DNA from 4 places in the Aminobacter sp. NyZ550 genome. Region 4 is predicted to be linked to each of the others. Evidence: riboswitches for the same ligand, from Rfam matches in the RefSeq annotation. Region 4 holds a riboswitch; each other region holds the start of a gene.
The links. Region 4 has a riboswitch for cobalamin ahead of N7E70_RS00935 (aromatic ring-hydroxylating oxygenase subunit alpha). Riboswitches for the same ligand answer to the same signal wherever they lie in the genome.

Region 1 (7,866 bases), 2.1 Mb from region 4:
GACGGCAGCGCGCAAGAGCGGCCGCAAGGTGCTGGCAGGCCAAAGGCCGATGACGCGCGTCGGCCGCGCCGTCGAAAAGGGCGAGACGCAAGGCTTCATGAAGATCCTTGTCGATGCCGACACCAGGCAGATCCTCGGCGCCTCGGTGCTGGGCACTGGCGGCGACGAGACGATCCATGCCGTACTCGGCCTGATGTATGCCAGGGCGCCGATCGAGACGCTGCAGCGCGCGGTACACATTCATCCGACGGTGTCGGAGCTTCTGCCGACGATTGCCATCGAGCTGAAGCCGCTGGCATAGGGTCGGCCCATCCCAGCAACGGGATGGGCCTGTTCCGGTTGGCTTACTCGAAGGCCGCGCGCGCCTTGGCCTCCAGCCATTCCGCCATCTGTCGGTACGGCACCGGGCCATAGCTGATGCGGCCGACGCCAAGCTCGGCCAGCTTCGCCTTTGGCGGCACATGAGCGAGCGCGATGATGTTGACCGGCAGCGAGACCGCCTTGCAGAGCTTGCCGATCAGCGCCTCATTGCCGAGGCCCGGCGCGAAGAAGCCATGCGCGCCCGCCTTGGCGTAGGCTTCTGCGCGTTCGATCGCGGCATCGACAAGCGCGTCGCTGTGTTCGTCAGGCTTGGCTTTCAGGAAGATGTCGGTGCGGGCGTTGATGAAGGCGGGGATGCCTGACGCCTTGACGGCGTCGGCCGCCGCGGCGATGCGCTTCACCTGGACAGCGATGTCGTGCAGGCCGCTGCCGCCGACGATCTGGTCTTCGAAGTTGAAGCCGATGACCCCTTCCGCCAGCGCCCGCGTCACTGTCGCTGCGACAGCCTCGGGCTCGACGCCATAGCCGCCCTCGAGGTCCATCGTGACCGGCAGGTCCGTGGCGGCGACGATGCGGCGGATGTTGTAGAGCGCCAGGTCGAGCGGAATCTTTTCGCCATCGGCGAAACCGAAGGCAGCAGCAACCGGCCAGCTGCCTGTCGCAATCGCCTTGGCACCGGCCTTGGCGACGATGGCCGCACTGCCGGGATCCCAGATGTTATAGAGCACCACTGGGTCGCCCTTCACATGCAGGGCATGGAAGGCCTGGGCCTTGTCGATCTGGCTGGTCATGGAATTCTGCCTCTTGGGATGACTGAAGGTCTGGAACCTAGCAGCGTGACGCTGCTTGGCCATAGCGCAGAATGCGGTAAGTGAGTTGCCAGCGACAGGGGTAATCACCGTTGCGTGGGTCGGACCGTCGCGGCGTTGCCATGCCATGACCGGCGAACAACGGTTACGGCCCAGATAGATGAACCCTTCCACCCCTACCCTCAGCTGTCCGGATCCGCTGCCAGCAGCCGCTGTTCAAGACGCACAAGCACACCGAGCGCGACCTTAAGTTCCGCGGCGTCCTCGTCGGCCAGAAGCTCGGTGCGCAGGCGTTCGAGGATCAACTCGATCTCCTCGACGCGGCTGCGGCCGGCATCGGTCAGGGACAGAATCTTGGCACGGCGGTCACCGGGATCGCCGCTGCGGGTGATCAGGCCGTCGGCTGCAAGCAGATCAACGATGCGCACCAGAGACGGACCTTCGAAACCGAGATGGTCGGCGATCACGCCCTGGCGGATATTGTCGCCCAGCCGCGACAGCGTCAGCAACGGCATGGCGGTGGCATGCGACAGGCCGCAGTCGTCGAGCGCGCTGTCCGCCGCGTGGCGCCAAAGCCGGGCGACGGAGAGCAGGCTCCGGCCGAAACCGGCGCGGTCGGATGCGTCATTGGACATTCGAGAAAGATAACATATTATCTATTAGGATGCGATGAGATTGTCGGCCGGAACACGGTCGCGACGTCTGTGCGGAGGTAGAGGCGAGGAGTTCTCCGCAGAGCGCCGGCATGACGATCGCGTCCGAAACCGCCCGCCCGGGCGGCTGATTTTCGGTTCAATCTTCGCGAGACATCGACATGGCAGAACAACAGACACCCAGAGACAGCGGCGGCTGGCTTCTGGTTCTATTCGGCCTGCTCTTGGTCGTCATCGGGGCACCGCTCGTCTATGGCGGCGTCCAGCTGATCGGCCTGGGCGGATCCTGGTATTACGCGCTCGCCGGTCTCTGCGTCATCGCCTCCGGCATTCTCTACGTCATGCGCCGCAGGGCGGGCCTCTGGCTCTACGGCTTGGTGTTTTTGGCAACGATTGCCTGGGCGCTCTGGGAAACGGGCCTTGAGTTCTGGCCGCTGGTGCCGCGCCTCGTAGCACCTGCAGTGATCGCCATCCCGGCGCTGTTGCTCGCCCCGCTCTTCCCGACGCGCACCGGCAAACGGGCTCCGTTCGCGCTTGCCGGCCTGCTGGTCGCGGCACTTGTCGCTACCGCCTTCTACGGCTTCACCCCACATGGCATCATCAGCAATACGCTCGCCTCTGCCGAGCCCAAGCCGAGCGTTCCTCCGGCAGCCGCCAGCGCCACCGACTGGCGCCACTATGGCCGCACCCCGGCAGGTACACGCTATGCCCCGATCGACCAGATCAACCGCGACAATGTCGACAAGCTCGAGGTTGCCTGGACGTTCCAATCGGGCGATATCCCCTCAGGGACCGCGCAGGACCAGAACACGCCGCTCTTCGTCAACGACACGCTCTACACCTGCTCGCCCAACAACATCGTCCATGCGCTGAACCCGGATACGGGCGAAGTGAAGTGGAAATTCGACCCGAAAGCCAAGTCGCCGCTGTGGCAGCGTTGCCGTGGCGTCAGCTATTACGAGCCGGCTTCGGCACCGAGCGAGGCCAATGCAGCCTCCGCCGACCCGCTGGCACCCGCAAGCGTCGTAGCGTCGACGCCCGACATGCCCGCTGCGGCGGCATCCTGCGCCGCCCGCATCGTCATGACCACCATCGACGCCCGCCTGATCCAGCTCGATGCCAAGACCGGCGAGCTGTGCCAGGATTTCGGCAATGGCGGCATCGTCGACCTCAAAAGCGGCATGGGCGAGATCAAGGACGGTTTCTACTTCCAGACCTCCGCCCCCACCGTGGCGCGTGACCTGATCATGGTCGGCGGCTGGGTGTGGGACAATGTCGAGACAGGTGAACCCTCCGGCGCCGTACGCGCCTTCAACGCCCTCACCGGCGAACTGGTCTGGGCCTGGGATCTCGGCAACCCCGCCATCACCAAGCTGCCGCCGGAAGGCGAAAGCTACACCCGCGGCACGCCCAATGTCTGGTCGACACCGGCCTATGACGAGGCCCTTGGCCTTGTCTACCTGCCGACCGGCAACGCCACGCCCGACTTCTTTGGCGCACATCGCTCGAAGGCCGCCGAGGACTATACCGCCTCGGTCGTCGCCCTCGACATTGCAACCGGCCGCGAACGCTGGAAGTTCCAGACCGTGCATCACGACATCTGGGACTACGACGTTCCCGCCCAGCCGGCGCTCTACGACGTGCCGGATGGCAAGGGCGGCACGGTTCCGGCGCTGATCCAGATCACCAAGCGCGGGCAGATCTTCATGCTCGACCGCCGCGACGGCAAGCCGATCGCCGAGGTCGAGGAGCGCGCCGTTCCGCAGACCGGCGGCGTGCCGGAGGACTTCCTGTCGCCGACTCAGCCCTATTCGGTCGGCATGCCGGCGATCGGTGCGGAGCCGTTCGCCGAGGCCAAGATGTGGGGTGCGACGCCTTACGACCAGCTCTACTGCCGCATCGAGTTCAAGAAGATGCGCTACGAGGGCGAATTCACGCCTCCCGGCCTGACGCGTTCGATCATCTTTCCAGGCTACTATGGCGGCATGAACTGGGGCAGTGCGGCGATCGACGAGGCCCGGGGGTTGCTGATCGTCAACGACATCCGCATGCCGCAGTTCGCCCAGCTGATGCCGCGCGAGGAGACCGACAATTATGGCGGCTCGGCAGCCCATGACGGCCTGTCGCAGCAGAAGGGCACGCCCTATGGCGCGCTGAAGAACGGCTTCATGTCGCCGCTCGGCGTTCCCTGTCACCAGCCGCCTTATGGCACCTTCACCGGCATCGACCTCAAGACCCGCCAGATCGCCTGGCAGGTTCCGGCGGGCACGCTGCAGGATACCGGTCCGCTTGGCATGAAAACCGGCCTGCAGATCCCGATCGGCATGCCGACGCTGGGCGGTCCGATCGCGACGTCAGGCGGCCTCGTCTTCTACGCCGGCACGCAGGACTATTATCTGCGTGCACTCGACGTGGAGACGGGCAATGAGTTGTGGAAGGGCCGGCTGCCTGTCGGCGCCCAGTCTACGCCAATGACCTTCGTCTCGCATGAGAGCGGAACGCAATATGTGGTCATCTCGGCCGGCGGGGCGCGCCAGTCGCCTGACCGCGGCGACTACATCGTCGCCTACAGGCTGCCCAGGCAGAACTGAGTCTGGGCGCATCGACATCGGAAGGGGCGCCTCGGGCGCCCTTTTCATTTCTGGCCGGCAAGGGCGGTACCCGTGCGACGAACGGGTACCCGCCAGTAGCCGTGCTCGCCCAGCGCAGCGTGCCCCCCGGCCTGCGCGTCATCGGCGAAGCCGAGGGCCTGCCGCCGCTGCCCGAGATGGAAATCGGCATATTGCGCAACCCGCAGGCCGCCAATTCGGCAGTCGACCGGCTCTACGAATTTCTCCGACGCGACCTCACCCAGCAATCCTGATCGTCTCAGCTAGCGCCTTGCGCACTTCTCCTATGCGCCAGGTGCATTGCTGCAATGCGGCAACGTCGCTTGTGCCGCGCCGGACATGAGGAAATTGTGCATCTAAATCGTTTCAGCTCCCCTGAGTCCGCCCATGCCCTTGCCGATCCTCGCTCTGGCCGTTGCATCCTTTTGCATCGGCACCACCGAATTCGTGATCATGGGGCTGTTGCCGGAGGTCGCCGCCGACCTCGGCGTGTCGATCCCGGCCGCCGGTCTTCTGGTCACCGGCTACGCGCTCGGCGTCGTCGTCGGCGCCCCGATCATCGCGGTGGGCACAGCGAAACTGCCGCGCAAACCGGTGCTGATCGGGCTCGCCATGATGTTCGTCTTCGGCAACCTGCTCTGCGCCATCGCCCCCACTTACTGGACGCTGATGATCGCCCGCGTCATCACCGCCTTTGGTCACGGCGCCTTCTTCGGCATCGGCTCGGTGGTGGCGGCAAGCCTGGTCCCAACCAACAAGCGCGCCAGCGCAATTGCGTTGATGTTTGCCGGCCTGACATTGGCGAACATCCTCGGCGTTCCCGGCGGCACGGCACTCGGCGAAGCCTATGGCTGGCGCGCCACCTTCTTTGCCGTCGTCGTCATCGGCCTGCTCTCGGTGGCGGCCATAGCCTGGCTGGTCCCTGCGGGCGTCGCCCCTCCCGGCAAGGGCGGGGTATCAGGCGAGGTCAAGGTGCTGGGCAAGCTCCAGGTATGGCTCGCCATGATCATCTCGGCGCTCGCCTCGGGCAGCCTGTTTGCCGTCTTCACCTACATCAAGCCGATCCTGACCGACGTCAGCGGCCTCTCGGTTGAATCGGTCACTTGGGCGCTTTTGCTGTTCGGCGGCGGCATGACCATCGGCAACATCATCGGCGGCAAGCTGGCCGACTGGAAGCTGATGCCCACAGCCATCGGCGCGCTGGTGGTGATGGCGGCGATCCACGTCGCCTTCGCCGAACTCAGCTCTTCGGCGCCAGCGGCTATCCTGCTCGTCTTCATGTGGGGCGTCATCACCTTCGTCATCGTGCCGCCGATGCAGATGCGCGTCGTCGAAACCGCTTCGGAGGCACCGAACCTCGCGGCCACCCTCAACCAGGGCGCCTTCAACGCCGGCAACGCCGCCGGCGCCTGGGCCGGTGGTGCTGCGATTTCGATGGGCGTGAGCTATGCCGACCTGCCCTTCGTCGGCGCGGCCATCGCACTGTCTGCCTTCGGCGTCGCGCTCATTTCCTTCGCGCTCGACCGGCGTGACGCAATTCAGCAGCCGGCATGACGCTTTAGCGCCCGGCATGACGCTTTAGCGATTGTCAGCAACCCGTCGCTGCTGTAGCCACGACAGCGATGGTTCCTGCTATCCGGTTCGGGCAGCAGGTTAAATGGGAACACGGTGAGACGTCCCCGACGCGAAACCGTGGCTGCCCCCGCAACTGTGAGCGGATAGCAATTCGGAAACATGCCACTGGCCGAAAGGCCGGGAAGGCTCCGAGGAGCGATCACCCGCAAGCCAGGAGACCTGCCATCATCCGATTAACTCAACCGGCCGGGGTGTGCCGCGGAGATGATGATGGTTGCGACTGCCTTCTTCGGTACCGGCGCGCTTTCCGGATCGTTCTGCTGCCTCCGCCCGACCGCGGAGACAGGGCATGCTCGATCGCGTCCACGCCGCTAGCCGCCTTGTAGGCACCACCCCGGCACTGCTCGAACTCGATGGCGTCAGCTGGGGCCCTCGTGTTTCGCAGCCGATCCTCGAGCCGATCAGCCTTGCGGTTGCGCCGGGCGAGTTGCTCGCCATCGTCGGCCCCAACGGCGCCGGCAAGTCGAGCCTGCTGCGCTGCCTCTACCGCTACCACAAGCCGACTTCGGGCACTGTCCGCCTCGACGGCACCGACATCTGGAAGATGAAGCCGCGCGACTGCGCCCGCCGTATCGCGACCGTGCTTCAGGAAAGCGCCTCGGACTTCGGCCTGACCGTCGCAGAAATCATCGAGTTGGGCCTGACCCCGCATGTCACGAGTTTCGGCACCAGCGACCGCGACTACGACCAAGTCGAGGCAGCCCTTGCCCTGCTCGGCCTGACCGCACTCGCTGCGCGCGACCTCTGCTCGCTGTCGGGCGGCGAAAAGCAGCGCGTGATGATCGCCCGGGCATTGATGCAGCGACCCGACCTTCTGATCCTCGACGAACCGACCAACCACCTCGACATCCGCCACCAGCTCGAAGTGCTGGAGCTGCTCGGCAATCTCGGCTGCACCGTGATCGTTTCCCTGCACGATTTGGCGCTCGCCTCGGCCCATGCCGACCGCGTGCTTGTCATGGACGGAGGCCGCGCCATTGCCTGCGGCGCGCCCGCCGACATCCTGACGCCCGATCGCATACGTGACAGCTTTTCCGTCGGAGCGACCCTCGACGACCATCCCGTCACCGGTCGTCCACGCTTTTCCTTCCACCTCGAACGCTGAACATCAAGGAGCCTCCATGCGCCTGCCCATCATCGCCGCCGCCCTGCTCGCTACCTGCGCAACAGCTATGGCCAGCGGCTTCCCCGTCACCGTCAAGAGCTGCAACCGCGACGTCACCTTCGAGGCCGCGCCCAAGCGCGCCGTCTCGCACGACGTCAACCTGACCGAGATGATGCTGGCGCTCGGCCTCACCGACCACATGGCCGGCTATTCCGGCATCTCCGGCTGGAAGACGCTGAGCGAGGATTTGCGCAAGGGCGTCGGCGAACTGCCCGAACTCGCCCCACAATACGTCAGCAAGGAAGTGCTGCTCGGCGCCGACACCGACCTGTTCTTCGCCGGCTGGAACTACGGCATGAAGGTCGGCGGCGACGTCACTCCGGATACGCTCGCGCCCTTCAAGATCGCTGTCTACGAGCTGACCGAAAGCTGCATCCACATCATGAAGAAGGACAAGTCGTCGCTTCAGGACATGTATGCCGACCTGCTCAATCTCGGCGCCATTTTTGGTGTGCGCGAGAAGGCGGAGGTCCTGGTGGCAGGCTATGAGAAGGAACTCGCCGACTTCCAGGGCGAGCTGCCCAAGCTCGACAAGCCGGTCAACGTGTTCATCTACGATTCCGGCGAGCAGAAGCCGTTTACCGCCGGACGATACGCCATGCCGACCGCCATTATCGAGGCAGCCGGCGGCAAGAACATCGTCGACGACGTCGAGTCGAGCTGGGTCGAGATCG
Region 2 (7,866 bases), 2.7 Mb from region 4:
CAATTTGCCCAACGAACAGATCGCCCAGGCCGTCCAGGAGCTCGATTCCGACGATGCGGTCTATATTCTCGAGGATCTCGACACCGAGGATCAGGACGAGATCCTGGCGCAGCTGCCGTTCACCGAACGCATCCGGCTGCGCCGTTCGCTCGACTATCCCGAGGAATCGGCCGGCCGGCGCATGCAGACCGAGTTCGTCGCCGTGCCGCCTTTCTGGAGCATAGGCCAGACGATCGACTATCTGCGCGACGACAAGGACCTGCCTGACCGCTTCAGCCAGGTCTTCGTCATCGACCCGACCTTCAAGCTGCTCGGCGCTGTCGACCTCGACCAGATCCTGCGCACCAAGCGCGCAGTCAAGATCGAAGAGGTGATGCACGAGACGCGCCATGCAATTCCTGCAACGATGGACCAGGAAGAGGCGGCGCGCGAATTCGAGCAATACGATCTGCTTTCCGCTGCCGTCGTCGATGAGAACGAGCGTCTTGTCGGCGTGCTGACCATCGACGATGTCGTCGACGTCATCCAGCAGGAGGCCGAGGAAGATCTGCTGCGCATGGGCGGTGTCGGCGACGAAGAGCTGTCCGACACGGTGGCGGCGACGTCGCGTTCGCGCGTGCCCTGGCTGCTGGTCAATCTCGGCACCGCTTTCATCTCGGCATCCGTCATCAGCCAGTTCGGCGCGACGATCGAGGAAATGGTTGCACTGGCGGCGCTAATGCCAATCGTCGCCTCGCTCGGCGGCAATGCCGGAACGCAGACGATGACGGTGACGGTGCGCGCACTCGCGACCCGCGACCTCGACATCTACAATGCCGGCCGCGTCATTCGCCGCGAGGTGATGGTCGGTCTGCTCAACGGCGCGGTCATCGCGACCATCCTCGGCCTCGTTGCCGGCCTGTGGTTCCACAATCCGGACCTCGGCTTTGTCATTGCTGCGGCGATGATCCTCAACATGCTGGCGGCGGCACTCGGCGGAATCCTCATTCCGCTGCTGCTCGACAAATTCGGCGCCGATCCGGCGATCTCGTCATCGATCTTCACGACGATGATCACTGACGTCATCGGCTTCCTGGCCTTCCTCAGTCTCGCCACCTGGTGGCTGCATCTCGGAGCCGCTCCGGGATAGTTGTGCTCGATTGACTTTTACGTAAATCGCGTGCCAGACTCTGCGAGGGATCGGTGACGGTTCCTCGGCTTGCGCAGATCAGTCGCGCGGCATGATCGCCTCGGCTAGTGCCCGGCATGAATTTGAGGCGGGGCGATAGCGTCCGCCGGGTGGAGAGACGATGCGGGAATATTACTCGATTACCGAACTGACCCGGGAATTCGACATTTCGACGCGCACGCTGCGCTTCTACGAGGACGAGGGCCTGGTCCAGCCCGTCCGCCGTGGCCGCACCCGCCTGTTCAGACCATCCGACCGGCATCTCATTCGCCAGATCATGCGCGGCAAAAGGCTCGGCTTCTCGATCAACGAGATCCGCGAGATCATCCAGATGTACCGCGAGCCGCCCGGCGAAGTCGGTCAACTCAAGCTGATGATCAAGCGCATCGAGGAGAAGCGCGAGGACCTGCGCCAGAAGCGCCGCGACCTCGAGGAGACGCTGGCCGAGCTCGACCAGGCCGAGGAATCCTGCGTCGAGCGGCTGGTCGAACTCGGCGTCAACACCTGACGCCCGATCCGGTCACGCTCTGCGGGCGGCAGCCCGGACTCGCCTACGGCATTGTGGTATGGTCAACTACCCCTCGGGAGTAGCTCCAATGTCCATGCTCGTCAGGACGGTTCGCGACTGGCCGGTCGTGAGCTTCGTAATGCTGGCATTCGCGATCACCTGGATAGGTTTTATTCCGTTCTATCGGGCAGGCGGCGAAGACATCGCCTGGTTCACTTTCGGCCCGTTTGTCGCTGCCATCGTCATTTCGGCTGTCCTGGGCGGCTGGCCAAGGGTACGTGCCCTGCTTGCCTCGGTTGTTAAGTGGCGTGTGCCTCCGGTGTGGTACCTGGTGGCGATCGGCATGCCGCTGGCGGTGCAACTGCTTGCGATCTGGCTCAATCCGATGTTCGGCTCGGCCCCGCCAGACTGGGCGAATGTGCCGGCCGTCACGGAAATCGCCGTCATGGTCGCGTTGCTCATGGTTTTCAGCGGTCCGCTTGGCGAGGAGCCGGGATGGCGGGGCTTTGCACTGCCCTTGCTTCTCGGCGAGCGCGGAGCGCTGAATGCCAGTCTGGTGCTCGGGCTGATCTGGGCGGCCTGGCACCTGCCGCTGGTGCTGCTGAACGACTACAGCATTTCCAGCGCGCTCAATGTCATGGCGGCAGCGGTGGTGTTCACATGGCTGTACCAGAACTCGGCCGGAAGCGTGCTGCCGGCGATCCTGATGCATGCATCTCACCAGAACAGCGTCCGCTATCTCGGCCGCGTGTTTGAAGGCGGCGATGCGGCCCAGCATCAATGGATCGGCTTGATCTTATGGCTGGTGTTCGCGCTGGCGATCGTCGCCGTCTATGGGACGAGCAGTTTTCTCCGAAGGCAAGCGACCGCCGTCGCCGGTTAGATCCAGCGCCGGACCTTCTTCGCGTAATCGATGTATTTCTTGCCGAAACGTGCCTGCAGGTGCTTTTCCTCCGGTACGATGGCGAGCTTTTGCGTGGCAAAGGCGGCAATGAGGGCCAGCGCCAGGAACCAGACATTTGCGGTGATCAGCCCGATGGCGATCATCAGCAGCGTATTGGCGAAATAGATCGGGTTGCGGGTGAAAGAGAAGGCGCCCGACGTGACCAGATGCTCGGACGGCCTGTCGGGGCGGATGGTGGTCTTGGCCCGCTTCAGCGTCTGCATGGCCGAATAATAGATCGCAACAACGCCGGCAACCGCCAGCCAGCCGGCGGCAAAAAGCAAGTCCGACAGCGGTTCGGTGATCCACGGCAAGGGATAGAGCAGTCCGAGCACCGCCGCCACCACGATTGCTGCGAGGTAGAGGATCGGCGGCCATGGCACCTTGCTGGGGGCGGCGTTGGGATTGGTCACTGCGCTCCTCCTGGTATCGTCTGATTTTCGGTGCTGGTCGTGCACATGGCGGCGGTCTGCCCGACATGGGCATTCAACTTCGGGCTCTGGTCGGAGGCATAGAGCCGATCGAACGAATCATCCTTCTGCAACTCGTCGAGCATGCAGACACAGTAGCGAGAGCAGAAATCGGTGTCGCGGCTCTGCTCGCAGGAAAGCTGGCAGGATTTCAGGAAAGTGACCTCGCGGGTTTCGACCGAGGCCGGGAAGAGCTGGGCGAAGAGCCAGACCAGCGAGATCATCACCGGCTGGTGAATGAGGTAGAAGGCAAGGCTGTGGCGACCAAAGAAGGAGAGGGGGCGCGACCAGGCGCCGGGCTGAAGCCGCGCCATCCTTTCGATCAGGCCTGCCCTGAGCGCCAGTCCGGCGACGCCGATGCCAGCCAGCACTGCGCCGAAGAAGGGGAACAGCGGGACGAAATCGTTGGAGCGCGGGTTGGCGGTGGAAAGGCCGATCCAGACCAGGGCCGGGTGATTGAACGCCTCCGAGCGCAGATAGTGGGGTGCTACGATCACCAGAGCAGCGGCGATCAGCGTCAGCACCGGCGGGACGCGCAGGAAGGCGAGGCCAAGCACGCTGGCGAGCGCGATATGATGCAGGATGCCGAAGAAGATGAAGGTGTCGGGCGTGGCGAACCAGGTGGCGACGGTGATCGCTAGTGCCGCCGCTGTCACCATGGCGAGCCGCCTGAAATAGCCGGGCCAGCGGATGCCCTTGGCATGTGCCAGCACCAGGCTGACGCCGACGAGGAACAGGAAGCTCGAGGCGATGCAGCGCGCGAACAGCTTCCAGTTGCCATAGGCGGTCATGCCCGGATCGGCATAACCGAAGAATTCGAGGTCCCAGGCGAAGTGGTAGATCGCCATGGCGATCAGGGCTACGCCGCGGGCGATGTCGATGACCGATACGCGCCGAGAAGGTGCTTTGATCTGGTCGGGGTCCGGTTGCATCGTCATATTGTTCGCTTCTGCGTTTTCGGGTGTTGCAGCGCCCATGCAGCACTATCATGGTTGAAGCGGGGCGGAAGAGAGCAGAACTGTCTGTCGTGCACAGGGTTAAGCAATTGATGGGGCGGGCATGAGCGGACGAAAGATGGCGCTGACCGAGGAGCTGGTGGCGCGTTGCCATCGCGAGGTCGCTGACACGGGCCCCGACCCCGATGCGATGCATCTCGACGATGCCGACTATGAGGTGATGATCGACGAGACGCTTGCCGCGCGTCCCGGCAATGGACCGTTGTGGCTGTTTGCCTATGGATCGCTGATCTGGAAACCCGAGGTGGAGCACACCGACGAAAGGGTGGCGCTGGCGCGCGGCTGGCACCGTTCGTTCTGCATCAACATGACCCGCTGGCGCGCCACAAAGGCTGAGCCTGGACTGATGATGGGCATGGATCGCGGCGGCCAGTGCAAGGGCGTGGCGCTCAGGCTGACGGACGGCGACCGCCGCGAGCAGCTGGACAGGCTGTTTCGCCGCGAGATGACGCTGAAACCCTCCACCTACAAGCCGCGCTGGCTGAAGCTCGCCACCGATGAAGGTCCGTTGACCGCGCTCGCCTTCGTCATCAACCGCAAAGGCCACGCCTATGCCGGCGCGCTGGGCGAGGACGCGGTGGCGGAGCGACTGGCGACGACCTGCGGCCATTGGGGTTCGGCTGCGGACTATCTCTATAATGTGGTCAGCAACCTCGAGCAGCGGGCGATCCACGACCGGCATCTGTGGCGGCTCCAGCATCTGGTGGCCGAGCGAATCGTGGCCCGCGGATGATCGCCGGAACGCCGCTTTCGAGCGCGGCGGCGTCGGAATTTGGTTTGCCGCCCAAGCCATTTGTTTCTATAGTTGCGGCGTCGTCGGTTCCGTTACGGAATCAAGAGGGAATGCGGTAAGGGCCATTTGAAGGTCCAAAGCCGTGGCTGCCCCCGCAACTGTATGCGGTTAGCTCTCCCCAAATGCCACTGAAGCTTGCTTCGGGAAGGCGGGGAAGGGTGCCGATCCGCAAGCCAGGAGACCTGCCGGCGACAGGCACTTATCTCTGTGCCCTCGGGTGGAGGGCGAAAGGACTTGTGATGAACACTGTTTCTGCTCTCGGCACCGACGTCTCTTCGCAGTCGCGTAGCATGCAGCTGGCGCTTGCCGCGCTGCTCGGCCTTTTCGTTGTTGGCTTCCTCGGGTTCTCGCATATGGACGTGGTGCACAACGCTGCCCACGACTATCGCCACTCGATGGCTTTCCCCTGCCACTAACCAAGGCGATCCAACAATGTCCATCTTCAGAAACGTCGTGTTCATCGCGGCGATCAGCGGGCTATTGGCCGGCGTGGTCCTTGCCGCACTCCAGACCTATGCAACCGTCCCGCTGATCCTCAAGGCGGAGACCTATGAGAACGCCGGCGGTGGCCATGAGCACGCCGCGGCACCAGTTGCCGGCACTGAGGCGACCGCCCCTGCGGCCGGCGCCGAAACCACGGCGGCACAGACTGCGGCGCCAGCCGAAGAAGAAGCCTGGGCTCCGGCCGACGGCGCTGAACGTTTTGCCTATTCGGCGCTCGCCAATATCGTCAGCGGCATCGCTTTCGGCCTGATCCTGGTCGCCGTTTCCGAGTTTGCGGGTGGCATCGCCAACTGGCGCCAAGGGGTGTTCTGGGGCTTTGCCGGCTTTGCCGTGTTTACCCTGGCTCCCGGTCTTGGCCTGCCGCCGGAGCTGCCGGCGATGCCGGCCGCCGATCTTGGCGCACGCCAGATCTGGTGGACGCTGACCGTCGTCGCCACCGCGGGGGGTCTCGCGCTGATCGCCTTCAAGCAGTCGCTGCCGCTGGCGATACTCGGCGTCGCGCTGATCGTTGCGCCGCACATCGTCGGTGCACCGCAACCGGAAAGCCACGAGTCGCCGATTCCGGCAGACCTGCACCACAGCTTCGTCGTCGCCGTCACCATCACCAATCTGGTGTTCTGGGTCGTGCTGGGTGCGGTGGCGGGCTACGTGCGCAACCGCTTCATGAGCGAGCCGGCGCCGTCGCTGAACAGCCGCCTTGCCTGAGAAGCTGACCCTCCTGCTCGGCGGCGCGCGCTCCGGCAAGAGCGCGCATGCCGAGCAGCTCATCACCCATTTTTCTGCGCCGTGGACCTATGTTGCCACGGCGCAGGCTTATGACGACGAGATGCGTGAGCGCATTTCGATCCATCTGGGACGCCGTGGCGAGGGCTGGCGGACGCTCGACGCGCCGCTGGATCTGGTCGGCGCGCTCGCCAGCCTGCCCGATGGCGCGCCTGTTCTGGTCGACTGCCTGACGCTTTGGCTTACCAATCATCTGCTGGCCGATCATGACGTCGAGGCCGAATGTGCGGCGCTCGTCGAGGCACTGTCGCGTCCGCGCGGGCCGTGGTTCGTGGTCTCCAACGAGGTCGGGCTCGGCATCGTGCCCGACAATGCACTGGCCCGCCGTTTTCGTGACGATGCCGGCAGGCTCAATCAGAAGGTGGCGACCGTGGCCGAAGAGGTGCTGTTTCTTGTCGCCGGCCTGCCGATGAAGGTGAAATGATGAAGACGATCGACGAGCAGGAAGCCGAACGCCACCGCGCCAAGATGGCCAAGCGCAAGGCGGTTCAGGATGCCGAGGTCGCCGGCAAGACCATCGTCGAGAAGGGGCTGCTGATCGTCAACACGGGTCCCGGCAAGGGCAAGTCGACCGCGGCATTCGGTCTGGCGCTGCGCATGCTGGGTTATGGCCAGCGGGTTGGCGTCGTGCAGTTCATCAAGGGCGCCTGGCATTCGGGCGAGCAGGACGCATTCGCCGCCTTCGGTGACCGCGCCGTCTGGCACACGATGGGCGAGGGCTTTACCTGGGAGACGCAGGACATCAAGCGCGACATCGCCGCCGCCGAAGCAGCCTGGGCAAAGGCGCAGGAACTGCTGGCCGACCCGACAATTTCGCTTGTCGTGCTCGACGAGCTCAATATCGCACTGCGCTATGACTATCTCGATCTGGAGGCGGTGGTCGCGACGCTGCAGAACCGTCGCGAGGGCCTGCATGTCGTGGTCACCGGCCGCAACGCCAAGCCGGCGCTGGTCGAGGCTGCCGACCTTGTCACCGAGATGGGCGCGACCAAGCATCACTTCTCGGCCGGCGTGAAGGCTCAGAAGGGAATCGAGTTCTAGCGCTGCTGTGTCAGAGCCAGATGGCGAAGCCGATCAGGCCGATGGCGCCGACCAGGATGGCGTCGGCGGTCCAGTAGAGGCGGAGCGCTGCGCGGATATCCCGGGCATTGGCGTCCCGGCGGCCGCCCGCGCCCATGAAGGCGTCCTCGACCAAAACGCCGCCATAGGCGCGAGGGCCGGCAAGGGCGAGGCCGAGCGCGCCGGCCATGGCGGCCTCGGGCCAGCCGGCATTGGGTGAACGATGTTTTTGGGCGTCGCGCCAGACGGCCTCCCAGGCCGCCTTCGGGTCGGCGCCGGGCACGAGGGAGGCGGCGAGCACGATGGCAAGCGCGGTCAGGCGCGAGGCCGGCAGGTTGATGAGGTCGTCGAAACGGGCGGCGGCCCAGCCGAAGGCTTCGTGGCGGTTGGTGCGGTGGCCGATCATCGAATCGGCGGTGTTGGCCGCCTTGTAGGCGGCACCTCCAGCGAAACCTGAGATGGCGAGCCAGAAGGCAGGTGCGGTGATGCCGTCGGAGAAGTTTTCGGCCAGGCTCTCGATTGCGGCACGGCTGACGCCTGCTTCGTCGAGACGCTCGGGGTCGCGGCCGACGATTTGCGACACGGCCTTGCGACCGGCAATGATACCGCCGCTGTCGAGCGC
Region 3 (7,866 bases), 1.6 Mb from region 4:
GCCAACGGCCTGCGCGGCCATTACTTCCACGACCTCAGCTACTGGCAGTTCTACGATGTCGAGAGACAGCTGGGCGTGCAGCTCATGCGGTCCGCCGACGGCTGCCCGCCATGGGAGTTCGGTGCCCCGCTGCGCTGCTTCCTGCATTGGGAATATGCGGCGCGCGGCATGCGCCTCACGCATGCCGGAACGCTCGGCAAGGGCGGCAGGGGCGTGCTGCTGGCCGGGGCCGGCGGCGCCGGCAAGTCGGGCACGGTCGCTTCGGGCCTGCTTGCCGGGCTCGACAGCGTCGGTGACGACTACGTGCTGGTCGAATTCGACGGTGACCGTTCGCTGGCGCGCCCATTGTTCACGACCCTCAAGCAGGACCGGGCGGGCTTCGATCGGCTTGGGCTAGCCCGGCTGCTGCCCGATCCGGGCCTGCTCAACTGGCAGGGCAAGTATCAGTTCAGGGTGCAGGACATTTGCCCGCGTGGCGTCGCCAGTGAACTCGACATCGTGGCGCTGCTTGTGCCGCAGATATCGGGCGCCGCGCAAAGCACCATCACGCCGCTTGCGCGCAAGGACGCGCTTATGGCGCTGGCGCCGTCCGGCATCGCGCAGATGCCGGGCGAACGCGAAAGCGGATTTCGTTTCTTTGGCGAGCTGACACGTCGGTTGCCGTGCTACACTCTGACACTGGGCACGCGCGGCAACGAGATCGCGGATACGATCGCCGCGTTTCTGGACAGGGGCAATTCATGAAGCTGGGCATCGTGCTGCCCGTCTACAACCGCGAGAGCTACATCGGCTCGGCGCTGCGCTCGGTTTTGCGACAGAGCGACGCCGCGCAGCTCGACATCATCGTCATCGACGACGGCTCGGTCGACGGTACCGTGGCGGCTGTGCGGTCATTCATCGCCGACGGCGCGCCGATCCGCCTGTTCTCACAAGCCAATTCAGGCGTGACCAAGGCGCGCAATGCCGGCCTGCGCCGGCTCTCTGACGACACCGAGTTCGTCTCCTTCATCGATTCCGACGACATCTCACCCGCCGGGCGCTTTGCCGCCGACCTTGCCTATTTCAAGACCGATCCGGCGCTCGAACTCACCTATTCCTACATGCGCATGGTCGACCAGATCGACGACGAGACGCTCGAGCCGGTTGCAGGATGCGACGACCGCATCTTTCGCGGCGTGCATCTGTCGGCCGGCATCTATCGGCGCAGCCTGATCGCGCGGATCGGCGATTTCGACGAGGAGCTGGCGCAGGCAGAGGACACCGACTTCCTGTTTCGCATCTTCGAGCAGAGGGCGCGATTTGTCTTTCCCGACACGATCGCGCTCTACTACCGCCGCCATGAACACAATCTGACCCGGAACGTCGCCGAGTCGCGGCGGGAGTTCCTCAAGGCGATGCAGAAATCGATGCGCCGCCGCAAGGCCGACCCGACGCTCGGCGACCTCAGAGGTTTCATCCAGGTGGCGCATCCGTCGGGCGATGGGGCGCCGCTGCGGCCATGAGCTACAGCGTCGTCATTCCCGCCTGGAACGCGGCCCGCACGATCGCCGAGACGCTGCGCTCGGTTGCCGCGCAGACAGTGCCGCCTGCCGAGATCATCGTCGTCGATGACGGCTCGACCGACGAGACCGAGGCGGTGACGCGGCAATCGGGCGTTCCGGTCCGATATGTCAGGCAGGACAACTCCGGACCGGGCAGTGCCACGACGCGCGGCTTCGCGCTGGCCAGGGCGCCCTTCATTGCAACTGTCGACGCCGACGATCTGTGGCTTGGCGACAAGATCGAGCGTCAGTTTCGCAGGCTGGAAGAGGCGCCGCAGCTGGCTGCCGTGTTCACGCAGTGGCGAACCTTTCGGCATGGCGAACCAGACGATGGCACCGGCAAGGTGACGCCCGGCTGGTCGCGCACGACGATGTTGGTCCGTAGCCAGGTGGCGCTTTCCGTCGGCCCGGTGATCGACCCGCCAGGCAACCGCGGTGAAATGGTCGACTGGCTTGGCCGGGCCCGCGAAGACGGCCACCAGCTCGGCATGATCGATGAGGTCCTGGCCCTGCGCCGGATCCTGCCGGGAAGCATGTCCTACGGCCGCGATCCCGAGCGCGACCGCGGCTATCTCGAGGTCGCAAGAATGGCCATGCTGCGGCGCAAGCTCAAGAACGCCGGACAGGGCTGATGGCATCCACGTCACGCCGCATCGGCCGGCGCTTCCCCGACTATGGCTGGGCATGGCCGACAAACGGTCTCGACCAGTTGCTCAAGGCGGTGCTGTTGCCGGACCATGCGGTCGCGCAGACGCAGGCCTTGCGGTGGCTCGATGCCAACGACATCGATGCCGTCGAGTTCCGCGAGCACAGGCTGCTTGCCGCGATCGCCGACCGGTTCGGCAAGGCGCTGGCGATGCATCCCGCCTATCCGCGTCTCGCTGGCCTGCAGAAGATGCTGTGGACCAAGTCGCGGCTTGCCATGCGCGAGGCCGAGCCCGCACTGAGGGCCATCGTCGCGGCCGGCGTGCCGATCATGCTGCTCAAGGGCGCGAGCCGCATCGCGGTGGAGCCGGCGGCACAGCGCGGTCGGGTGGCGCACGACATCGACATCCTTGTGCACCCCGAGCACATGGTGGCCGCCTTCGACATGCTGCGTCATGGCGACTGGCAGGTGTCGACAGGGGTCAGTCCCCAATATCTCAAGCCGCGGTTAGCTGCGGTGCGGTCGATGAATTTCTTCAAGGGCAGCTATGGCGACATCGATCTGCACCAGGTCGCTTATGACTGGTCGCAGGCAGATGAGGCGGACGACGCTGCGGTTTGGCAGCGCGCCACGCCGGCCTCCTTCACCAGTCTCGACGTGCTGGTCCCTTCGACCGCCGACCGGGTGACGCTGGCGATCGGCCATGGCGGCCTCGACGCTCATACCCACAGCGACTGGCTGGTCGACACGGCCTCGGCGATCCGCGCCGGCGGCGTCGACTGGGCCGTGCTTTGCGACGTCGTCGCCCGCAGGCACCTTGCCGTGCCGACGGCGGTGGCGCTGAGCTATCTGAAAGCAGAGATGTCGGTGCCGGTTCCCGACGATGTGCTGGAGCAGGTGGTCGACATGGCCGATCGCGCCGGCGCCGCCCGTATCGCTGCCTTGCTGCAGGCCAAGCCGCGGACCGACTTCAAGGGTCTGACCTGGCTGTCACGCGGTGTCGCCAAGCAGTTGCGCATGCGCAAGAAACGCGCTGTCCGTGAGCGCGAGCTGCCCGGCGTCGTCTGGCACGGTCGGCGCACACAGGCGGGCGATGGTGCGGGGCAGGTCACCCCGGCACTGGCGCAGCAGGTGCCGTTGCCGCCGGCGGCAGTTGGCGGTGCGCCTGCCGAGATCGACATCGTCGTGCGGCTGGACGTGCCGCCGGTGCGCCGTCGCATCGAGATGGAGCTGAATGGCGGCGAATGCCATTTCGCGCGGCTGCGCTATCGCAAGCTGGGTAAATCAGGCGGCCGGCTGACCTTGCGGTTTCGCGGTACCATCCGGCCGGACCAGGCGGATGGCGCGTTGGTGCTGTCGGCGCGGCCGTCGCGACAGTTCCGCGCGTGGGAGCATGAGCAGACGGTCGCCACCTATGGTGCGGTGCCGTTCCAGATCGTCTCGGTGACCGTTTCGCCGGCTCGCTGAGCCGGAGAACAGTTTGCGCTGCCTGCAGTTCCGCGCAACCTGGTCTCAGCATCGTCGCGGCTCAGGCAAATGCCGCCCTGTATAGTCCCGGATGGCAACTTGACTTTACCTTGGCCGTCGATAGGTTGGCGCCGTCATGGTCTTCCGCCGCGAGGTGGAAGCTAAGAGGGAATCCGGTGCGAAACCGGAGCTGTCCCGCAACTGTAAGCGGTGAGCCTATTGCCCCTGTGTCACTGGCATTCGTGCCGGGAAGACGGGCGACAAGGCTACGACCCGCGAGCCAGGAGACCTGCCTGACAGAGTGAGATTCCGTGGTCGGGGTGTGCCACAGGAATGCCGGTTCCGGTTCGGAAGCCCGTTTGCGGCTTTCGCCAGGTCTGCATTTCCGCATCCACGCCAGGGCAGGCAGAGGTTGGCGCGGCGATGTCGGGAAGAACGGTTTCCCCAGAATATCGAAAGTTTGGGCAGACGCATTCGTTGCCTGCTGCCGTGGCATCGCGCCTCGACCTATTGTCCCGGACGCCTTCCGGGCATGGCAACGCCAGGCGTTGCGCACCCCTTTCAAGCAAGGAGAGATCATGAACATCAGACATTGGATCCTTTGGCTCGGGCTCGCCGCGGCATCCGCCATTGGCCTTGCGCCGGCGGCCGCGGAAAGCTTCACCGACGATGCCGGCCGAAAGGTCGAGCTGGAACTGCCGATCAAGCGGGCGGTGATCTTCAACCGCTACGCGGTCGAGTTCGCCCGCGCCATTGGCGCCATCGACAAGGTCGTTGGCGTCGATGCCAGCACGATGCGGGATCCGACCTACTGGCCGCAGTTCAAGGAAGCCGACATTGTCGGCCAAGGCCAGACGCAGCCCAATTACGAGGCGATCGTTGCGCTCAAGCCGGACCTGGTCATCATCCCTCGCAACGGCGTCTATGAGGAGGCAGCCAAGCAGCTCGAAGCCTTCGACATTCCGGTGCTGGTCGTCACCGCCTGGGACACGCTGCAGCATGTCGAAAACGTGACATTGTTCGGCAAGCTGTTCGACGAGAAGGAAAAGGCCGATGCGCTGAACGCCTACTACACCAGGTACATGGACCTGCTGGCCGAGCGTCTGAAGGGCGTCGAGCGCAAGAAGGTTTATCTTGAAGAGGTCCGTGATCTCGTGACCGTCACGCCCGGCTCAGGCTGGCACGACATGATCGAGGCCGGCGGCGGCACCAATGTCTTCGGCGACATCGACATCAAGAAGGAGCCGTCGTCGCGCGGCAACGAAAACAGCTTCACCGTCGATCCCGAGGAGATCATCGCGCGCAAGCCCGACCTGGTGATCAAGCTGCAGCCCGGCTCCTACCAGACCATCCCGGAGGCAAAATTCGCCGAGAGCTGGAGGGCGATCGTCGCGCGCGAGGAAATATCAGGCACGCCGGCAGGGCAGGCGGGCGATGTCCGCCTGATCAACTACTACCTCGCCGGCGGCTCGTCCAAGGTCACCGGCGCGCTGCAGGTCGCCAAGTGGCTCTATCCCGACCTCTTCACCGACGTCGATCCCGAGGCTGCGATGAAGGAATGGATCGAGATCTACCAGGGGCTGCCGTTCCAGGGCGGCATGACCTACCAGGGCACAGCCTCCAACTGATCGACCAGCACGCCGCCGCCCGGCAGGCGGCGGCGTACCCTCTCAATCCGGAGCCTAGAGCACGTCCCGCAATCGATGAATCGATTGTGAAGTGACGGGCGCGTTCGGTGCTGATTCAACATCTATCTCGATGGAGGTGGAGTATGGGGAAGGCACTGAGCGGAGATCTTCGGTTGCGGGTCTTGAAGGCTTCAGACGAAGGCATGTCGGCGCGCAAGGCGGCGGCGCGGTTCGGGGTGGGCGTATCGAGTGCGATCCGCTGGATTGCGCGGGCGAAGATCGGCGAACTGGCGCCGCGGCCGCAGGGCCGCCGCCGCGCTTCCAGTCTCGACGCGCATGAAGGCTTCATCGTCGGGATGATCGAGGAGCACAAGGACATCACGCTCAACGAGATGGTGGCTCGCCTGGAGGGGGAACAGTCGGTGCGGATCAGCCGCAGCGCGCTGAGCGCCTGGCTTGGCCGGCGCGGCTGGACGTATAAAAAAAGTCCGCGCACGCATTGGAGCAGGACCGCCCCGACATCCTGATGCGCCGCCGTGCCTGGTTCGACGGCCAACTCGACCTCGAGCCGGCGCAGTTGGTGTTCATTGATGAAACCGGACTATCGACCAAGATGGCCCGCCTGCGCGGAAGAGCGCCACGCGGCGAGCGTTGCCGTGCCGGTGTGCCGCATGGCCACTGGAAGACCACCACCTTCACCGGAGCGCTGCGGCTGACAGGCATGACCGCGCCCTTCGTCTACGACGGCGCCATGAACGGCAACGTGTTCCTCGCCTATGTCGAGCAAGTACTGGTCCCGACGCTCAAGCCCGGCGATGTCGTCATCATGGACAATCTGCCCGCTCACAAGGCTGCCGGCATTGGCGATGCGATCGAGGCTGCCGGCGCGAGACTGCTCTACCTGCCGCCCTACAGTCCCGACTTCAACCCCATCGAGAACGCATTCTCGAAGCTCAAGGCTCTGCTGCGCGCAAAGGCCGAGAGAACGATCGCGGCACTGTGGGACGCGGTCGGATCGGTCATCGAACTCTTCACCCCCGCAGAATGCGCCAACTACTTCAAGGCAGCCGGCTATGACCCAGATTAAACAGGATGCGCTCTAGACCATGGACATCGCAAGCAGTGCCGGTTTGGCGCGTGGCCAATCCGACGGCATTTCCAGCCTCTACCACCGAGCCGGCTATCGCAAGGCGGCTGTCATCTTGTGGTCGCTGCTTGTGCTGCTGCTCGTCGCCGGCGGCGTTGCCATCGTCGGCATCGCCGAGACGGGGCTGGTGACGCTGCTCATGGTCATCCTGCAGAAGCTGTCGTTCGGCCATTTCGTCGCCGAGGTCGATCCGCAGCAGGCGCGGGTACTGGTTCATCTGCGCCTGCCGCGCGTCGTCATGGCCATGGTGGCGGGCGGTTCGCTGGCCTTCGCCGGCGTGCTGATGCAGGCGATCACACGTAACCCACTGGTCAGTCCCTATACGATCGGCGTGTCCTCGGCGGCGGCCTTCGGTGCCTCGATCGCCATCATGTTCGGCATAGGCTTCAGCGCCGCCGGGCTCTACTTCGTGCCGCTGACGGCATTCCTGTTCGCGCTCGGCTGCGCCGTGCTGGTGTTCTCCATGGCCTGGCTGCGCGGCATGGGGGCACAGACGATGGTGCTGACCGGCATTGCCCTGATGTACCTGTTCAGCGCGATGACCGCAGCCGTGCAGTTCGTCGCCACCCAGGAGCAACTGGCCCGGGTCGTGCACTGGACGTTCGGCAGCCTCAACGGCATCGGCTGGGATGCGGTTGCCGTCTCTGGTGCGGCACTGCTGGTCGCCCTGCCGCTGGCGCAGTCGCGGGCCTGGCAATTCAACGCGTTGACGAGCGCCGGCGACGACGTTTCGCGTTCGCTCGGCATCAATGTCGCGCTGCTGCGCGGCATCGCCGTCGTGCTGTCGGTGGTGGTCTCAGCGGTGGTCATCAGCTTCACCGGCGTGATCGGCTTTGTCGGGTTGATCGGGCCGCATGTCGCCCGGCTGCTGATCGGCAGCGACCATCGCCATCTCATCCCGTTTTCGGCGATCTGCGGCGCCATGCTGCTGCTTCTGGCCGACACTGTCGGGCGCATGGCGTTCAGCCCGACAGTCATTCCGGTCGGCATCGTCGTCGCCTTCGTCGGCGTGCCGCTGTTCCTGCACCTGATCCTGTCCAGGCGCTCGGAGTATTTTTCATGAGCGACTATCTTTCCGTCGACAAGGTCAGCTTCGGTTATGGCAGCCGCCCCGTGCTGCGCGAGGTCTCGGTCGGGCTGACGAAGGGCGACATACTCGGCCTCATCGGCCCCAATGGTGCCGGCAAGTCGACCCTGGTGCGGACCGTGCTCGGCCTTGCCACGCCGTCGTCGGGGCGGATCCTGCTCGACGGCCACGACATCCGCGCAATGTCGCCCAAAGTCCGCGCCCGCCGGATCGCCTATGTGCCGCAATCCTCGCCGCTCAGCTTTCCAGCGACGGTGTTCGAGACCTGCCTGCTCGGTCGCACACCGCATATGGGGGCGAGCCCGAGCCGTGGTGATCTCGCCGTCGTCGAGGACATGCTCAGGCGGCTG
Region 4 (7,866 bases):
CCGCGCATTCAGCGATGCGTCCCCATATCCGCCATTACCATCTCAAGAATGTGCGCTCGCGCGCCGATCTCAGGGTCTTCGAGCCGGCTAATGTCTATGCTGCAGCCGGCAGCCGCGAAGGCATGACGCCGCTGTTCGACGGCAAGGTCGACTATCGGCGCTTCCTTGCAGAGCTGCGCGACGACCCCACTGTCGAGGCCTCGCTCGAATGGTTCGGCAATGATTGCTTCAATGTCCTGCGCAGTGACCGACAAGCAATCAAGCGTCTGAAAAGCCCCAACGAAGTCTTGCTGCGCACCGGCAGCTTCTGATATGCGCAAAAGAAGAGTATTTGGCGAAGGTTTTATCCAACCAACGCCCACCGACAAGGACGGAGATAACAGATGAAGTTTGTTCGCCTGCTGGCCACTCTTTCGGCGGCACTGGCTATTGCCACCGCACCCGCCCTTGCGGTCGAGATCACCACCGCAACCGGCCCCAAGACCATCGACAAGGTGCCGGCCAAGGTCGCCGTCTATGACATCGCCGCGATCGATACGCTGAACCGCCTCGGCATCCAGCCGGCCGGCATCCCCGACAAGCTGTTCGTGCCGGAACTCGCCGGCGTCGCCAAGGGCGCTACCGTCGTCGGCACGCTGTTCGAGCCAGACCTCGAGGCGCTGAATGCGCTCGCCCCCGATCTGGTGATCGTCGGCGGCCGTTCGTCGACGCAGGTCGAGGCGACGTCGCGCGTGGCGCCGACGATCGACATGACGATGGATGGCGACGACCTGGTGACCCAGGCCAAGGCGCGCCTCGCCGCCTATGGCGAGCTGTTCGCCAAGCCGGACGAAGCAGCCGCTGCCGCCAAGGAGCTGGACGCCGCGGTCGAAGCCGCAAGGCAGGCCGTCAAGGGCAAGGGCAAGGCGCTGATCCTGATGACCAACGGCCCGAAGATCACCGCCTACGGCCCCGGCTCGCGCTTCGGCTGGGTGCACAAGACGCTCGACCTGGAGCCGGCTGTCGCCGACGTCGAGGCGGCAACGCATGGCGAGGCGATCTCGTTCGAATTCATCAGCAAGACCAACCCGGACTGGTTGCTGGTGCTCGACCGCGCCGCCGCGATCGGCTCGAACGACCAGGGCGCCAAGGCAACGCTCGACAACGAGCTGGTAGCCCAGACGACCGCATGGAAGAAGGGCCAGGTGATCTTCCTACCGTCGCCCGACTTCTACATCGCCGCCGGTGGCGTGCAGTCGACGCATCGCGTGCTGTCCACCATCGAGCAAGCCTTCGCCAAGGCCAAGTGATGGCAGCGTTGCCCAACATCCGGCTGCTCGTCGCCGCCGGGCTCGTCGGGCTTTTTGCCGTCAGCCTGAGCATCGGCGTCGATGATCTGCCTGTGGACAGCGTGTTCACCGATGCCGGTGCGCTACAGCTTCTCCTGGTCAGCCGCCTGCCGCGAACCGTGGCCGTGGTGCTGACCGGCGCCGGCCTGGCGATTGCGGGGCTGGTGCTGCAGATCCTGGTGCGCAACCGCTTCGTCGAGCCGATCACCACCGGCACCGGCCAGAGCGCCGCGCTCGGCGTGCTTGCCGTGACCTTGCTGGTTCCGACCGCCTCGATCGCGATGAAGACGCTGGGCGCCAGCGTGACCGCACTTGCCGGCACGTCGATCTTCCTTGGCATCGCGCATCGGCTGCCGCCGACGCAGCCCTTTCTCATCCCGCTGTTTGGCCTCGTCTATGGCGGCGTCATCGGGGCTGCGGTGACGTTCATCGCCTGGCAGACCGACCTTTTGCAATATGTCGACGTCTGGACCAATGGCGAGTTCTCCGGCGTGCTGCGCGGACGCTACGAGCTGCTGTGGATCACGGCTGCCATGGTGGCTCTGGCCTGGTGGGTCGCCGACCGGCTGACCATCGCCGCGATGGGGCGCGAGGTCAGCCTCGGGCTCGGCCTCAACTACCAACGCATCGTCCAGCTCGGCCTGGTCATGGTGGCGGTGATCTCGTCGCTGGCCGTCGTCGTCGTCGGCATGATCCCTTTCGTCGGACTGGTGGTACCCAATCTCGTTTCGCGCCTGATGGGCGACAATCTGAAGAGCGCCCTGCCTTGGGTCGCCGTCAACGGCGCTACACTCCTGCTGGCCTGTGACGTCGTCAGCCGCGTCATCCGCTACCCCTACGAAATTCCTGTCGGTACCGTGCTCGGCGTCGTCGGTTCGGGGCTGTTCCTGTGGATCCTGTTCGGGCGGGCGCAGCGTGCCTGACAAACGTCTCCTGACAATGGCTGTCGCGGCCCTGATCGCGGTGATTGCCTTCATGACCATCGGCCTGCGCGGCAACATCGCCTTCGCGCTCGAACTGCGCGCCGTGCGGCTGGTGACGCTGATTCAGGTCGGCGTGGCAATCGCCATCTCGACGGTGGTGTTCCAGACGGTGACCGCAAACCGGGTGCTGACGCCGCAGATCATGGGGCTCGACGCGCTTTACCTGTTCGGCCAGATGGCGCTGGTGCTGGCGCTCGGCAGCGTCGGTTACGTCGCGCTCGACCCGCGCCTGAAATTCGCCGGCGAGGCCGGCCTGATGATGGTCATGGCGCTGGTACTGTTCCTGCCGATGCTGCGGCGGCGGTTCGACATCGGCCTGCTGCTGCTGACCGGCGTCGTGCTCGGCGTGCTTTTCCGCAGCCTCGCCTCGCTTATCGCGCGGCTGATCGACCCGAACGAATTCGCCGTCGTCCAAGGTTCGAGTTACGCCGACTTCAACACGGTGCGGCCGGACCTGGTCGTCATCGGCCTGGTGGTGACGACGATTGCCGCCATCATCCTCTGGCGCCAGCGCCACCTGCTCGACATCGTGGCACTCGGCGCCGACAGTGCCACCGGGCTTGGCGTGTCATGGACCAAGGCGCTGACCGGGCTGCTGCTTTTGGTGGCTGCCCTGGTTGCGGTGTCGACGGCGCTGGTCGGGCCGGTAACCTTCTTCGGGCTTCTGGTGGTGGCGCTGGCCGAGCGCATCGTCGATAGCCGCCGCCATCACCTGTTGCTGCCGGCGGCGATGCTGACCGCCGTCATCGTGCTGCTTGGCGGCCAGATGGTGCTGCAGCATCTTCTGGGCGGTGCCGCGACGCTCGGCGTCGTCATCGAATTCGTGGGGGGCCTCGTCTTCCTGGCCATGCTGATCACAACGAGCAAGCGATGATCGAGATCAAGAATGTTTCGTTGCGCCTCGGCGACACGCAAATCCTGGAGGATGTGTCGCTGACCATGCCCAAGGGTGGGGTGACGGCGCTGGTCGGGCCCAACGGCGCCGGCAAGTCGAGCCTGTTGTCGCTGATCGCCCGGCTGCAGCCGCTGCAGAGCGGATCGATCTCGGTCGACGGCCTGCCGGTCGACACGACGCCAAGCCGCCAGCTGGCCAGGACGCTCGCCATATTGCGCCAGGACCCGGCGGTGGCAAGCCGACTAAAGGTGCGTGAACTCGTCGGCTTCGGCCGCTTTCCGCACCAGCGCGGGCGAATCGACGCAAACGACACGAAGCTGATCGAGACGGCATTGCAGCAGTTCGGCCTGATGGATCTCGCCGACCGCTTCCTCGACAATCTGTCGGGCGGCCAGCGCCAGCGCGCCATGGTCGCCATGGCCTTCTGCCAGGGCACCGACTACATGCTGCTGGACGAACCGCTGAACAATCTCGACATGCTGTTTGCCCGCCAGTTGATGCGTGACCTGCGCGCGGCCGCCGACAACGACAAACGCACCGTCATCGTCGTGCTGCACGACATCAATCACGCCGCCGTCTATGCCGACCGGATCGTTGCAATGAAATCGGGGGGCGTCGTCGCCGACGGATCGCCGGCCGAGGTACTTCAGCCCGACATGCTGGCCCGCGTCTTCGGCTACGGCATGGACGTCATCGACGTCGGCGGCGCGCCGCTGGTGCTGCACCACCGCTGACTTTTCCCAACTCCGGACGGAAACCGCTGCACGGTTTTCCTGACTTGCGCTACGCCTCGACCTCGATCGCCGACAGCGGCTTCGAGCAGCAGGCAAGGATGAAGCCATCGTCGATCTCATGGTCGAGGATGCCGCCATTGTGGCTCATCTCGACCTCGCCGGAGAGCTTCCTGACCTTGCAGGTGCCGCATAGGCCGAACTCGCAGGCCGCCGGAATACGCACGCCCGAAGCACGCGCCGTCTGCAGCACGGTCTGGCCGGAGAGGCAGTCGGCGTCGACATCAGACAACGCGAAACGAACCGGCAGGACGGCATCCGGCACAGTCTCGCTGTCCCCGCCCGGCGTCGAGAACGGCGCGGGGACCTCCTCGACGGCAGGTGCGGCAAAGCTTTCCTGATGGTAGCGGGACATGTCGAAGCCGGAAGACTCGAGCATGCCGCGCACGGCGCGCATGAAGGGATCTGGGCCGCAGCAGAACACCTCACGCTCGCGGAAGTCGGGCGACAGCAACGGCAGTCGCACCGCATCGATGCGGCCCATATGGCCGAACCAGCCTTCGCGGCTCGACCGCTCCTCGATCATGAAACCGAGCGACAGTCCGGGCATGTGTGCGCCCAGCAGTTCGAGCTCCTTCCGGAAGATGATTTCTTCCGGACGGCGCGCGCAGTTGACGAAGGCAACGTCCGTCCACGGCGCGCAGTCGTTTAGCCAGCGCAGCATCGACATCATCGGCGTGATGCCGGACCCGGCCGAGACGAACAGATATTTGGCGGCCGGATGCTGGTGCAGCGAGAAGTCGCCTGAAGGGCCATAGGCCTTGATGCGGACGCCCGGCTTCAGATGGTCGAACATCCAGCGTGTGCCGACGCTGCCCGCCTGCGCCTTGACGGTGACGGCGATGGAGAACGGCCGCGACGGGCTGGACGACAGGGTGTAGGTGCGCATGACGGGTGCTGGTTCGGCCGGCAGTTCGAGCGTCACGAACTGGCCCGGCTTGTAGCGGAACCAGGTCTGGTTGTCGGAGCGGAAGGTGAAGGTCCTAACGTCGGGCGCCTCGTCAGTGACGCCGATGACCTCCAGCACCTGGAGCCGGTCGTTCCAGGGCGCCATTTCGTCGAGGTTGCGGTAAAGGCCAAGCTCGGTCATCGCGTTCATGCCCTTCTCCCGGTCAGGCGACGTTGCGCAGGACCGGCTTGCCGCCGTCGGCCAGCCGCGGTTCGATGAAGCCGACGTACCATTCGATGAACTGCATGACGCCGCCCTCGTGTTCCTCCGAATAAGGCCCGGGCTCGTAGGCCGGCGATTTGATGCCGAAGGCATTTTCCTCGACGATGCGGCGGTCCTGGTCGTTGGTCTCGGTCCAGACATGGGTCAGTTCGGCCAGGTCGTAGTCGACGCCTTCGACGGCATCCTTGTGAACCAGCCATTTGGTGGTGACGGCCGTTTCCGTGGCGCTGATCGGCAGCACGCGGAAGGTGACGGCATGGTCGCCGAGCACATGGTTCCAGGTTGTCGGATAATGATAGAGCAGCAGCGTGCCGATCCTGTCGGCCGAGACGCTGTCGGAGAGGTTTTTCCGCACTGCGCGCTTGCCCGACATGGTGTAGCTCACCGCGTCACGCAGCAGTGGCGCGCGTGTCGCCCTGTACTGGCCGCCGGCATCGATGCGGAACTTGCTCGGCAACCCCACCGCCTCGCACTTTGCCCAGTGCGCCAGCATTTCGGGATCGCTTTCGGCGCCATTGACGCCGGTAACGTTCGGCGCCTCGGGAAAGGTCTTGCACAGCTCAGGGTGATTGCCGGCGCAGTGGTAACACTCGCGGTTGTTTTCCCAGACCAGCTTCCAGTTTCCCTCCTCGACGATTGTGCTTTCGAAGGCGACCTTGGCTTCGCGCAGCCGGTGCGGCAGCAGGTACGGCTCGACCATGGCCCGCAACGGCGCGAAGTCGGCGGGCTCGTCGGCGAGGCAGATGAAGATGTAGCCGCCGACGGATTCGCAGGCGACCGGCTTCAGGCCGAACTGGCTCTTGTCGAAGCCTTCCGCCATCTGGCGCGCGAACAGCAGGCGGCCGTCGAGTTCGTAGGTCCACTGGTGATAGGGGCAGACGAGCTTTGCCGCGGTGCCCTTTTCTGTCGTGCAGACGCGGCTGCCGCGGTGGCGACAGGAATTGTGGAAGGCGCGCAGCTCACCCTTCTGGTCGCGGACGAGCACGACGGGATAGTCGCCGACCTGGACGGTGAAGAAGCTGCCCGGCTTGGCCAGTTCGCAGTCATGGCCGACAAACAGCCAGTCGCGGTACCAGATCAGCTCAAGGTCGAGCCGATAGAAATCCGGGTCGGTGTAAAAGGGCTGTGCCAGGCTGAATCCGTCGCGGCGTCCGCGCAGCAGCTTCAGCATTTCGTTCTTCGCATCCATGTCCTGTCCTCGCACCAAGGACTGAACGGGTGGCTTGATTTGGGAAGAACGCCAGCCGGCGGACGCAGAGGTCCGTGCAGCAACGATCCGCCTCTTGACCGCCCACCGCGATCAGTCGAGTTCTGTCAGGTTCAAGGCTGGTTTCCGGGCTTCGGAGCTGTCCTTTCGGACTGTCTCGACACCTTCCCAGGCCGGCTTGCCCAGTGGTCTCCCGTCGAAACAATAACTCCGCCACCGTTGCGGGGGCAGCGCCGGCTTCTCACCGGCTTCCCAATTCTCCGCTTCGTCTCACACTCGAAGCAGCACCTTGAACATGACCGGATCAGACCACGGATTGGTGGCCGGGCACGAGCATGAAAACGACATGGGCTCAGCGCAAAGGCGACAGAGCCCATGTGATGTCATCGTGTTGCTATTCGGCCGCTTCGGCGAACGATGCCGGCACATAGTTGAGGATCGGCCCGAGCCAGCGCTCGACCTCGGCGACGGTCATGCCCTTGCGCCGCGCATAATCCTCGACCTGGTCGCGCTCGACCTTGGCGACGCCGAAATAATAACTCTCGGGGTGGGCGAGATAGATGCCGGAGACCGACGAGCCCGGCCACATCGCCATGCTTTCGGTGAGGCTGACGCCGGCGGTTTTCTCGGCATCGAGCAGGCGGAACAAGGTCACCTTTTCGGTGTGGTCGGGCTGGGCGGGATAGCCCGGCGCCGGACGGATGCCGCGATAGGGCTCGCCGATCAGGTCGTCGGGCGCGAGGTCTTCATCAGGCGCGTAGCCCCAGAACTCCTTGCGCACCTTCTCGTGCATGCGTTCAGCGAAGGCCTCTGCGAAACGGTCGGCCAGCGCCTTGACCATGATCGAGGAGTAGTCGTCATTGGCGCGTTCGAAGCGCTCGGCGATCGCCACTTCCTCGATGCCTGCAGTGACCACGAAGCCGCCGAGATAATCCGGCTTGCCGCCGTCGGCGGGAGCGATGAAGTCGGCCAGTGCGACATTGGCCTTGCCGTCGCGCTTGGTCAGCTGCTGGCGCAGGGTGAAGAAGGTGGCAAGCTCCTCGCTGCGTGCCTCGTCGGTGAACAGCCTGACGTCGTCGCCGACCGAATTGGCCGGCCAGAAGCCGATGACGGCCTTGGGCGCGAACCACTTCTCGTCGATGATCTTGCGCAGCATCGCCTGCGCGTCGTCGAATAGCTGGCGCGCCGCGGCGCCCTGCTTCTCGTCCTCGAGGATCTTGGGGTAACGGCCCTTGAGTTCCCAGGTCTGGAAGAACGGCGTCCAGTCGATGTAGCGGGCGAGTTCGGCCAGGTCCCAGGCTTCGAACACCCTGGTGCCGAGGAAGGTTGGCTTCGGCGGCGCATAAGATGACCAGTCGACCTTGTGCGCATTGGCACGCGCCTTGGCCAACGGCAATCGCTGCTTGTCAGCTTCGGCGCGGTGATGGGCGTCGGCGACCTTCTGGTATTCGGCCTGCACCTGTTCAACGTAGCCGCCCTTGGCCTCAGGGG

Region 1: it holds a riboswitch for cobalamin, as region 4 does, so the genes downstream of both, N7E70_RS11105 (ABC transporter ATP-binding protein) here and N7E70_RS00935 (aromatic ring-hydroxylating oxygenase subunit alpha) in region 4, are expected to answer to the same signal.
Region 2: it holds a riboswitch for cobalamin, as region 4 does, so the genes downstream of both, N7E70_RS13990 (CbtB domain-containing protein) here and N7E70_RS00935 (aromatic ring-hydroxylating oxygenase subunit alpha) in region 4, are expected to answer to the same signal.
Region 3: it holds a riboswitch for cobalamin, as region 4 does, so the genes downstream of both, N7E70_RS09110 (ABC transporter substrate-binding protein) here and N7E70_RS00935 (aromatic ring-hydroxylating oxygenase subunit alpha) in region 4, are expected to answer to the same signal.

What each region holds. Positions count from the first base shown of each region.
Region 1 is NZ_CP114190.1:2,253,624-2,261,489, reverse strand. It holds gene N7E70_RS11135 (FAD-containing oxidoreductase) at 1-301, shown strand, start outside; gene N7E70_RS11130 (isocitrate lyase/PEP mutase family protein) at 345-1,112, opposite strand; gene N7E70_RS11125 (MarR family winged helix-turn-helix transcriptional regulator) at 1,313-1,765, opposite strand; gene N7E70_RS11120 (membrane-bound PQQ-dependent dehydrogenase, glucose/quinate/shikimate family) at 1,945-4,374, shown strand; gene N7E70_RS11115 (hypothetical protein) at 4,476-4,646, shown strand; gene N7E70_RS11110 (MFS transporter) at 4,780-5,946, shown strand; cobalamin riboswitch at 5,999-6,208, shown strand; gene N7E70_RS11105 (ABC transporter ATP-binding protein) at 6,317-7,132, shown strand; gene N7E70_RS11100 (ABC transporter substrate-binding protein) at 7,149-7,866, shown strand, end outside.
Region 2 is NZ_CP114190.1:2,845,759-2,853,624, forward strand. It holds gene mgtE (magnesium transporter) at 1-1,129, shown strand, start outside; gene N7E70_RS13965 (MerR family transcriptional regulator) at 1,290-1,676, shown strand; gene N7E70_RS13970 (CPBP family intramembrane glutamic endopeptidase) at 1,765-2,559, shown strand; gene N7E70_RS13975 (methyltransferase family protein) at 2,556-3,032, opposite strand; gene N7E70_RS13980 (DUF1624 domain-containing protein) at 3,029-4,027, opposite strand; gene N7E70_RS13985 (gamma-glutamylcyclotransferase) at 4,149-4,838, shown strand; cobalamin riboswitch at 4,906-5,102, shown strand; gene N7E70_RS13990 (CbtB domain-containing protein) at 5,138-5,314, shown strand; gene N7E70_RS13995 (CbtA family protein) at 5,331-6,107, shown strand; gene cobU (bifunctional adenosylcobinamide kinase/adenosylcobinamide-phosphate guanylyltransferase) at 6,100-6,609, shown strand; gene cobO (cob(I)yrinic acid a,c-diamide adenosyltransferase) at 6,609-7,226, shown strand; gene cbiB (adenosylcobinamide-phosphate synthase CbiB) at 7,237-7,866, opposite strand, start outside.
Region 3 is NZ_CP114190.1:1,823,364-1,831,229, forward strand. It holds gene N7E70_RS09090 (serine kinase) at 1-744, shown strand, start outside; gene N7E70_RS09095 (glycosyltransferase family 2 protein) at 741-1,502, shown strand; gene N7E70_RS09100 (glycosyltransferase family 2 protein) at 1,499-2,173, shown strand; gene N7E70_RS09105 (nucleotidyltransferase family protein) at 2,173-3,654, shown strand; cobalamin riboswitch at 3,775-3,964, shown strand; gene N7E70_RS09110 (ABC transporter substrate-binding protein) at 4,233-5,282, shown strand; one part of gene N7E70_RS09115 (IS630 family transposase) at 5,426-5,762, shown strand; one part of gene N7E70_RS09115 (IS630 family transposase) at 5,762-6,369, shown strand; gene N7E70_RS09120 (FecCD family ABC transporter permease) at 6,389-7,492, shown strand; gene N7E70_RS09125 (ABC transporter ATP-binding protein) at 7,489-7,866, shown strand, end outside.
Region 4 is NZ_CP114190.1:180,582-188,447, forward strand. It holds gene N7E70_RS00905 (sugar phosphate isomerase/epimerase family protein) at 1-311, shown strand, start outside; gene N7E70_RS00910 (siderophore ABC transporter substrate-binding protein) at 384-1,289, shown strand; gene N7E70_RS00915 (ABC transporter permease) at 1,289-2,251, shown strand; gene N7E70_RS00920 (iron chelate uptake ABC transporter family permease subunit) at 2,268-3,185, shown strand; gene N7E70_RS00925 (iron ABC transporter ATP-binding protein) at 3,182-3,940, shown strand; gene N7E70_RS00930 (hybrid-cluster NAD(P)-dependent oxidoreductase) at 3,990-5,087, opposite strand; gene N7E70_RS00935 (aromatic ring-hydroxylating oxygenase subunit alpha) at 5,110-6,357, opposite strand; cobalamin riboswitch at 6,476-6,682, opposite strand; gene metH (methionine synthase) at 6,770-7,866, opposite strand, start outside.